2 regions of the Paraherbaspirillum soli genome follow, and region 2 is predicted to be linked to the other one. Evidence: predicted binding sites of a transcription regulator. Region 2 holds the regulator's gene; the other holds the start of a gene.
The links. The regulator sigma-54, encoded in region 2, starts transcription at its own class of promoters, with help from an activator protein. The targets are predictions, from matches to a motif close to TGGCANGNAANCTGCTTT.
Positions count from the first base shown of each region.

Region 1 (4,402 bases), on a different contig from region 2:
CAATTTGAGTTGCTGCACGTTCTCGCGCAACTCGATCAAGACTGGGGTCTCGGGCTTGTCCAGCGCGGTCACGATGGTATCCACCAGCAACGGCTCACGGCCCATGCGCTCCAGGATCAGATCCTGCCGCAGATCGTCGAACTGATGTTCCAACGCCTGCTGAAAAATGGCAGTCAGCTGCTCGCCGTTCAGGAACAGATCGGTCAGCGTTTGTTGGGCGAACAGCTTGAACGAACTCTCCAGCAGGTTTTCCGCAGCGGCATTGGCGTAGACGATGCGTCCGTCTTTATCCAACAGCAGCACTGCCGATGCCAGTAGATCAAGGCCGTCCAGTGCTTTCGCTTCAGCAGTTTTGATGGGCATCCGAGCGTTTCCTATGATTAAGATGGGGCATTTTTCAGAGGATACCAAGCATCGGCATGCAGGTTGCAACACGATGGTGCGTCCGGCACGACAAGCTCTGAATCTGCCAGGAAAAAATAAAGGCCGCAGATGCGGCCTTTATTTATAAAGCAAGGTTGATACCCAGTGCTGAATTTATTTCAGATTGGACAGTTCCCGCTTGAGGGCGTCGATGTTCTTGTTAGCCCGATCGATATCCCCCTTCATGCCTGCCACGCGCTCCTGATATTTGGCGTAGTTGCGCTCGTTGCCTTGGCGTTCCGGCGCACCTTCGTTGTAATCCTTTTGCAGGTCGGCGAGTTTCTTCTGCTCCGCCTCCAACTCATCCTTCAAAATCTGACGGCGATCATTGTCGCGTGTTTTTTGAGTGCCGTTATCGACCTTTGGAAAATCGGAAGGGGTGGCCGGTGCGGGCTTGCTGGCAGCCGCCGGTTTGCTTGATCCGCCACCCGATGAAGGATTGGATGAAGTCACGGTCAGGGGGGGCAAATTAACTTTCTTGCAGCCCTTGGTATCACCTGTGTTCTTGTATTCCTTGACACCATTCTGGTCGGTGCAAAGATAAACTTCGCTTTGCGCATAAACATAGCCGCTGGTGATGCTGGCGACAGCCAATAGCAGGATTCCGGGGAAAAGACGCTTCATAGACTTTCTTCGCAATTCGATAGAGTCGCTAGTTTATGTCAAGAAACTGTCAATGACAAACCATCCGCCGGAGTCGCCTTCTTGCGCACGGCAATAAGCCGGTCAGGTGTTGCGAAAATGCGAAAGGGCGGGAAAAGTAGACTTTTCCCGCCCTTTCGCTGTTGACCGGGATTGCATTGCGCAGTCCCGGTCAAGCCGACTTCCAATATTACTTATACCGAGTAATACATATCAAATTCAATCGGATGCGTGGTCATGCGGAAGCGTTGAACTTCCTGCATTTTCAGCTCGATGTAGGCATCGATCATGCTGTCGCTGAAGACGCCGCCGCGGGTCAGGAACTCGCGATCCTTGTCCAGCGCTTCCAGCGCCTGATCCAGCGAAGAACAAACGGTTGGGATCAGTTTGTCTTCTTCCGGCGGCAGGTGGTACAGGTCTTTCGACGCTGCTTCGCCTGGGTGGATCTTGTTTTGCACGCCATCCAGACCAGCCATCAGCAATGCCGAGAAGCACAGGTACGGGTTGGCCAGCGGGTCCGGGAAACGGGTTTCGATGCGACGGCCCTTTGGATTTGCCACGTGCGGGATGCGGATCGAAGCCGAACGGTTGCGTGCCGAATAAGCCAGCTTGACCGGTGCTTCATAGCCAGGAACCAGACGCTTGTAGGAGTTGGTGCCTGGGTTGGTGATCGCGTTCAGCGCGCGTGCGTGCTTGATGATGCCGCCGATGTAGAACAGCGCGAATTCGGACAGGCCGGCATAGCCGTCGCCGGCGAACAGGTTCTTGCCGTCTTTCCACACGGATTGGTGCACGTGCATGCCGGAACCGTTGTCGCCAACGATAGGCTTAGGCATGAAGGTTGCGGTTTTGCCGTAGGTGTGGGCGACGTTCCAGATCACGTACTTCATGTTCTGGGTCCAGTCGGCGCGCTCGGTCAGGGTCGAGAACTTGGTGCCGATTTCATTTTGGCCGGCGCCGGCCACTTCGTGGTGGTGCACTTCGACCGGGATGCCGAGCGATTCCAGGATCAGGCACATTTCCGAACGCATGTCCTGGAAGCTGTCGACCGGAGGCACTGGGAAATAACCACCCTTGACGGTTGGACGGTGGCCGGTGTTGCCGCCTTCGAGCTTGCTGCCGGTGCTCCAGGATGCTTCTTCCGAACCGATCTTGACGAAGCAGCCCGACATGTCGGAACCCCAACGCACGTCGTCGAAAATGAAGAATTCAGGCTCAGGACCGAAGTAGGCGGTGTCGCCCAGGCCGGACGATTTCAGGTAGGCTTCGGCGCGCTTGGCGATCGAACGCGGATCGCGGTCGTAGCCCTTGCCGTCGGATGGCTCGATCACGTCACATTGCATGAACAATGTGGTCTCTTCCATGAACGGGTCGATGTTGGCGGTGTTTGGATCCGGCATCAACAGCATGTCGGAAGCTTCAATACCCTTCCAGCCAGCAATAGAAGAACCGTCAAATGCGTGACCCGACTCAAATTTATCGATATCAAAATGAGAGACAGGAACAGTTACGTGCTGCTCTTTGCCTTTGGTGTCAGCGAAGCGAAAGTCAACGAATTTGACTTCGTTGTCTTTTGCCATCTTCAAGACTTCTGCGGCTGTCATTGCCATGTGAATCTCCTAAAATGAGGAAGTACTGCGTGAGAAAGTACTGCGAATTTCGAATGATGCGTTGAATGGTGCGGACCTGACAGCCGTATCCTGCTGCCTGGTACAGCCCAAACTCAGTGCAGGATGATAGCAGAATCCATGCCACCGCCCTTTTTTGGGTATTGCTTATGCACTATCGTCTTTAGCTTGCTTCCTAGCCTGGCGAGTAACTTGATTCGGTCGTTTTCGCGCATCATCGGCACTTTCTGCGCTTTGGCAAAATCACCAAAGCGGTGCCACCAAAAATAAAGGCACCGTTCCAGTGCATCAAATCACAAAACCCAACTGAATGCACTGTATTGGTGCAGACAGTTTACGCCCTTTTGTAACGCTACAATAATCAGTTTATTGTTCCAGGAGAAATAAAATGAGCACGGCTACCGACCTTCTGACCATTGCCCGAGAACGCGGCAAAAGCGAGCAATTGCCTTACGCAGGAGCGCTCACGCCGAGCGAGACATTTGCCTTGATACAGGCAGATCATGCCGCCATCCTGGTGGATGTCCGTACCGCTGCCGAGCGCGACTGGGTGGGCCGGGTCGCGATCCCCGAGGCCCAGCATGCCGCGGTCCAATGGTCGCTCTACCCTGGCGGCGTTGCCAATCCCGATTTTCTGAGCCAGTTGGCCCAGATCGCGGAAAAAGGCACGCCCTTGCTGTTTATGTGCCGCTCAGGCGTGCGCTCGCGGCACGCCGCGACCTTGGCAACCGGACACGGCTACAGCAATTGCTACGATATCCTGGAAGGATTTGAAGGGGAAAAAGATGCTGATGGGCATCGCAAGAATGTCAACGGCTGGTGCAAGGCGGGCTTGCCGTGGATCGGCGCTTGAGAGCCCGCACTACCTAGTCCGCTGCCGGATCATTTTTCTAACGAGGCGATGGCAACCCGGGCAGCGGCCAGATCCCAGGCTGCCTGACCGACTGTTTTGAAGACCGGCAAGGCTGGCTGCTGCTCGATGCCAAGCGCCAGCACTTCCGGCAATTCGCGTACTTTGCTCCAGTCGATATTGGCTTGCAGCAAATCGCCTGCTTCGTGTTTGGCTCCCGCCAGGCAGTCCACCACCACCGTCCGGCTATGCAATAGTTGCGCCGGAAATTCGACCATATCCGGTTTGAACGCCCCCACCCCGATCGCCAGCGTGGTCGGTGCAATATGCGCCGGGATCACGGCCGTCTTCGATGTGGTCAACGCAATCACCACATCGGTACGCGGCAAATCGGTTTCCAGCGCAGCGGCGCTCAGCGCTTTCACCACGATATGCGGATGGCGCTGTTGCAGCGCATCGCAGAACAGCTGCGTTTTTTGCAGGTCGCGCGCGGCAACCCAGAACTCGGTCACCCCGAAATAATCCACCAGGCCGTCGGCATGCGCGATCGCCTGCACCCCGGTGCCGATCAATAAGGCGGAAGTCGGCTTGACCGGCAATAAGGCCTGGATACCGAGCAAACTCACCGCCGCGGTACGACGGGCGGTGACGGTCGGGCCGTCCAGCAGCGCCAGACGGCGGCCGGTGGAAGCGTCAAACACCACCACCTCGCCCTGAATCGCGGGCAACTGGTGTTGCGCATTATTGGCGTGCACGGTAACCAGCTTGGTGATGCCGAGATCGGCGCTGATTGCCGGCATGCAGAGCAGCGCGCTGGCTTGGTCGATCTCAATCACCATCCTCTCGGGAGCATTGATCT
Region 1 is NZ_JBHSMT010000005.1:76,783-81,184, forward strand. It holds gene glnL (nitrogen regulation protein NR(II)) at 1-363, opposite strand, end outside; gene ACFPM8_RS01275 (DUF4124 domain-containing protein) at 538-1,017, opposite strand; gene glnA (type I glutamate--ammonia ligase) at 1,260-2,675, opposite strand; gene ACFPM8_RS01285 (rhodanese-like domain-containing protein) at 3,082-3,546, shown strand; gene ACFPM8_RS01290 (delta(1)-pyrroline-2-carboxylate reductase family protein) at 3,576-4,402, opposite strand, start outside.
Region 1: a site for sigma-54 is predicted at 2,802-2,819, ahead of glnA (type I glutamate--ammonia ligase). Genes of this name have one in related genera too.

Region 2 (4,402 bases):
GAAACGCGCGAAGGCATTCTGAAGCACTGTTCGTTGGCCAACGCAAAAAAACTGGGACAGATTGGCCTGCGTTTTATCGAGCGCAGACAGCCGACGCTGGAAGCGCAAGTGGCGAACCTGGCAGATGAAATCGCTTACAACAATCACGATATCGACGACGGTTTACGCTCGGGTTTGTTGACGCTTGAGCAGATGCATCAAATCGATTTCTATGCGGTTCACAGCCGCGAAGTCGAGGCCGTTTTTCCTGGCTTGAGCGGGCGACGCGCGATCAACGAAACCGTTCGCCGAATGATTAATGCGCTGATCACCGATCTGATCCGGACCTCGCAGCAGAGGATTCTGGAAGCGCGGCCGCAGACCCTGGACGACGTGCGCAACGCGCAGCCGTTAATTGCATTTTCCGATGCGATGGCACAGCAAGCGGCGGTGCTCAAAGGCTTCCTGCGTGAAAATCTTTATCGTCACTATCTGGTGAACCGCATGACCAGCAAAGCGCGCCGTATCGTGGTCGATCTGTACGAGTGCTTCATGCGTGAGCCAACCTTGTTGCCGCCGGATTATCAGCTGTCGTCGAATGACGCCGGGATTGCCGAGAGCACGCAATTGCAGGCGCGCCAGGTAGCAGATTACATCGCCGGCATGACCGATCGTTACGCGATACGCGAGCATAGGCGCCTGTTCCTGGTAGATGAAGGGCATCTCTAAGATATCGTTATTGTTCATTTAAACTCACCAAGGACCAAGTATGAAAATTCTCCGGCTATCCACACTGGCGTTGATGCTGGCCGTATCGGCATCTGCAGTATTCGCTTTTTCGCTCAGCGATCTGAGCAATCAGGATGCGAGTAGCGGTCTGAAAGCGGCGCTACAAAAAGGGGCTGATAGCGCGGTATCCAAATTGGGTGTCGAAAACGGCTTCCTGAATAACGACAAAGTGAAAATCGGTTTGCCGAGAATACTCGAACAAGCGATGCCCATATTACGAATGACAGGTAAAGGGCAGCAATTGGATGAGCTGGTGGTGTCGATGAATCATGCTGCCGAGTCTGCCGTGCCATTAGCCAAACCGCTGCTGCTGAACGCAGTGAAGTCAATGTCGATAAGCGACGCGAAAAATATTCTGACCGGCGGCGATACTTCCGTGACCAATTTTTTCAAGCAAAAGACGTCAAGCCAGTTGGGTGAAAAGTTTTTGCCAATGGTGAAGAAGATTACCGATCGTAACGGTCTGTCGGCGCAATATAACGCTACCATGGAGCAAGTCAGCAAAACCGGCCTGGTTCCAGTGCAGCAAGCGACTGTCGAAGGCTATGTCACGCAACGTGCGCTGGACGGCTTGTACACCATGATTGGTGAAGAAGAGAAAGCAATTCGCAACGATCCGATCGGTGCGGGAAGTGCGATTATCAGCAAAGTGTTTGGCGTACTTAAATAAATTGCTGAATGATAGTTTGAGACGCTGATCAGCGAGCATCAAGGCCGAGGTGGCCCGGGTTCCAAAATAACAAAGGGCGCATTGACTGCGCCCTTGTTCATTTATAGGCTAGAACCGGTTCCAGTTCATATGCCTATAGGTTCATTTGACGGCCGGATCAGGTCACGGCGGCGGGAATCTCTTCCGGGAAATGCTTGATTGCATCGTGTTGGTGATCCTGGATCTTGTCCTTGTATTTCTTCACCTGGCGATCGAGCTTGTCGATCAGCCCATCGATGGCAGCATAAAGATCTTGGGCAATATGTTCTGCATGCAGGTCTTTTCCTTTTACGCGCAGATTGATTTCCGCTTTTTGGCGCTTTTCTTTTTCAGTGATTTTGTCGACGGTCAGAATGACGCTGATATCGATGACATGGTCGAAGTGGCGTTTGATGCGCTCCATTTTGCTTTGTACATATTCGCGAATGGCAGGGGTTAATTCGAGGTGATGCCCACTGATTGTGAAGTTCATACAGCGCTCCTATCAAGGATGTTGCTGGAGGTCCGGATCCGATATGAGCTTAATCTTTAGCTGACCAATCTTTTGGGGGAGATCAATCTTATAAGATGCGCTCTGTCCGAACGCAGCAACGGGGTCCAACAGTCAAACAAAAAGAGAACTACAAGGCCTTGCGTAAATTTACTGGCGGGATTTTTAACGCTTCGCGATATTTTGCGACGGTCCGGCGAGCTACCACCATCCCTTGTTCCGCGAGCATTTCGGCAATCTTGCTATCAGAGAAAGGATTTTTTGAATCTTCAGCTCCTATCAATTGCTTAATGAGCGCCCGTATCGCTGTTGAGGAGGCCTCTCCACCTGCCTCAGTAGCGACGTGGCTACCGAAGAAATACTTGAGTTCGAACATCCCGTGGGGTGTCAGCATGTATTTCTGAGTGGTTACACGAGAAATAGTACTCTCGTGTAAACCTAGTGTATCAGCTATTTCACGCAACACAAGCGGCCTCATGGCGACCGCGCCATGTGAAAAGAAATTCCGCTGGCGTTCTACGATGGCCTGCGCGACCCGCAAGATCGTGTCGAAACGCTGCCGCATATTCTTGATCAGCCACTTGGCTTCCTGCAGCTGCGAAGTCAGCGATCCTTCGCCTTTGCTTTGTTTCAGGATATTGGCGTACAGCGCGTTGACGCGCAGTCTTGGCATCACGTCATTATTCAACATCACTTGCCAGCCGCCTTTTGTGCGCCTGACAATCACATCCGGCACCACATAATCAGAAGCGTTGGCTGCAAACGGAGCACCTGGATGCGGATTGCATTGTTTGATGACCGCCTGCGCCTCGCGCAAATCCTCGTCGTCGCAGTCGAGCGCTTTCTTGATTTTATTGAAGTCGCGCTGGGCGAAAAGCGTCAGATGTTCTTGCACAATGATCAGCGCCAGGCGCCGGGTTACAAGCGGCACTTTGGCAAAACGTCTGATTTGCAGCGTCAGGCATTCTGCGGCGCTGCGGGCGCCTACCCCGGCCGGATCGAAGCTTTGGACCATCTTCAATGCCATCGATAGCTCTTCGATTTCAATCCCTAGCTCGGACGGCAAGCGCGCATGGATTTCTTCCAGCGGTTCTTCCAGATAGCCGTTATCGTCAAGCGCATCGATGATCAGTTCGACCAGCGCGCGGTCTCGCAGGTCATGCAGCGTTTCCCGCATTTGCTGCTGCAAGTGTTCTCGCAGTGTTGTTTCCTGCGCCTCCAGTTGAGGCCGCGAGTCTTCGTCGTCCGGTGTTTTTGAGCTGTGCGCGACGTCGTCAAAACTCCACTCGGTGTCGCCATTTTCCGCCGCCGCCGGCGCATCGACGGGAGCCTCGCTTTCGCTCGGCGAGCTGCTTACTTCGCTGTCGCCGGTCGGCGCATCCATGGTCGATTGGGTGCCGCTAATGGCGCCATCCGCCAGCAGCCGCACCGAGTTGTCGAGCGGGTCGTCGAGGCGCTCCAGCAACGGATTGTCCGACAGGATTTGTTCCAGCTCCTGATGCAGTTCGAGCGTCGACAGTTGCAGCAGTCTGATCGACTGTTGCAACTGAGGCGTCAGCGCCAGATGCTGGGAGGTGCGGAGTTGGAGAGATTGTTTCATCTGTGCCGTTACATGCGGAAGTGTTCACCCAAATAAACGCGGCGTACCGACTCGTCGGCGATGATGTCATCCGGACTGCCGCTAGCCAGCACGCTGCCCTGGTTGATGATGTAGGCGCGATCGCAAATGCCCAGTGTTTCGCGCACATTGTGATCGGTGATCAGGACGCCGATGCCGCGCTCTTTCAGGAAGCGCACGATGCGCTGGATTTCGATGACGGCGATCGGGTCGATGCCGGCAAAAGGTTCGTCCAGCAACACGAAGCGCGGATTGGTTGCCAGTGCCCGGGCAATTTCAACTCGCCGTCGTTCACCGCCCGAGAGCGACAGTGCCGGACTCTCGCGCAGTTTTTCAATCTGCAGTTCGTGCAGCAATTTTTGCAACTGGGCCTCGATCTCGTCCTTGCTCAGCGCTTTGCCATTCGGCCGCTGCAATTCAAGCACGGCGCGGATGTTGTCTTCCACCGTCAGCTTGCGAAATACCGATGCCTCTTGCGGCAAATAAGACAGCCCTAGCACGGCCCGGCGATGAATCGGCAGTCGCGAAATGTCGACGCCGTCCAGATCGATCTCGCCGCCGTCCGAAGGGACCAATCCGACGATCATGTAAAACGAAGTGGTTTTGCCGGCGCCGTTAGGACCCAGCAGGCCAACCACTTCACCGCACTTCACTTCGAGCGAGACGTCGTGCACCACCTGGCGCGCACCGTAACTTTTTTGCAGGCCTTTGACGATCAGGGTGCTGGCAGCTGTCATTGGGTCGCCTTGTCGCGTGGCTGGATGATGACCTTGATGCGTCCGGCGCCGGGCTGGCTGGTGCCGTTGACCGTATTGTT
Region 2 is NZ_JBHSMT010000008.1:158,724-163,125, reverse strand. It holds gene ACFPM8_RS03330 (deoxyguanosinetriphosphate triphosphohydrolase) at 1-708, shown strand, start outside; gene ACFPM8_RS03325 (DUF4197 domain-containing protein) at 782-1,438, shown strand; gene hpf (ribosome hibernation-promoting factor, HPF/YfiA family) at 1,596-1,949, opposite strand; gene ACFPM8_RS03315 (RNA polymerase factor sigma-54) at 2,098-3,567, opposite strand; gene lptB (LPS export ABC transporter ATP-binding protein) at 3,576-4,322, opposite strand; gene lptA (lipopolysaccharide transport periplasmic protein LptA) at 4,319-4,402, opposite strand, start outside.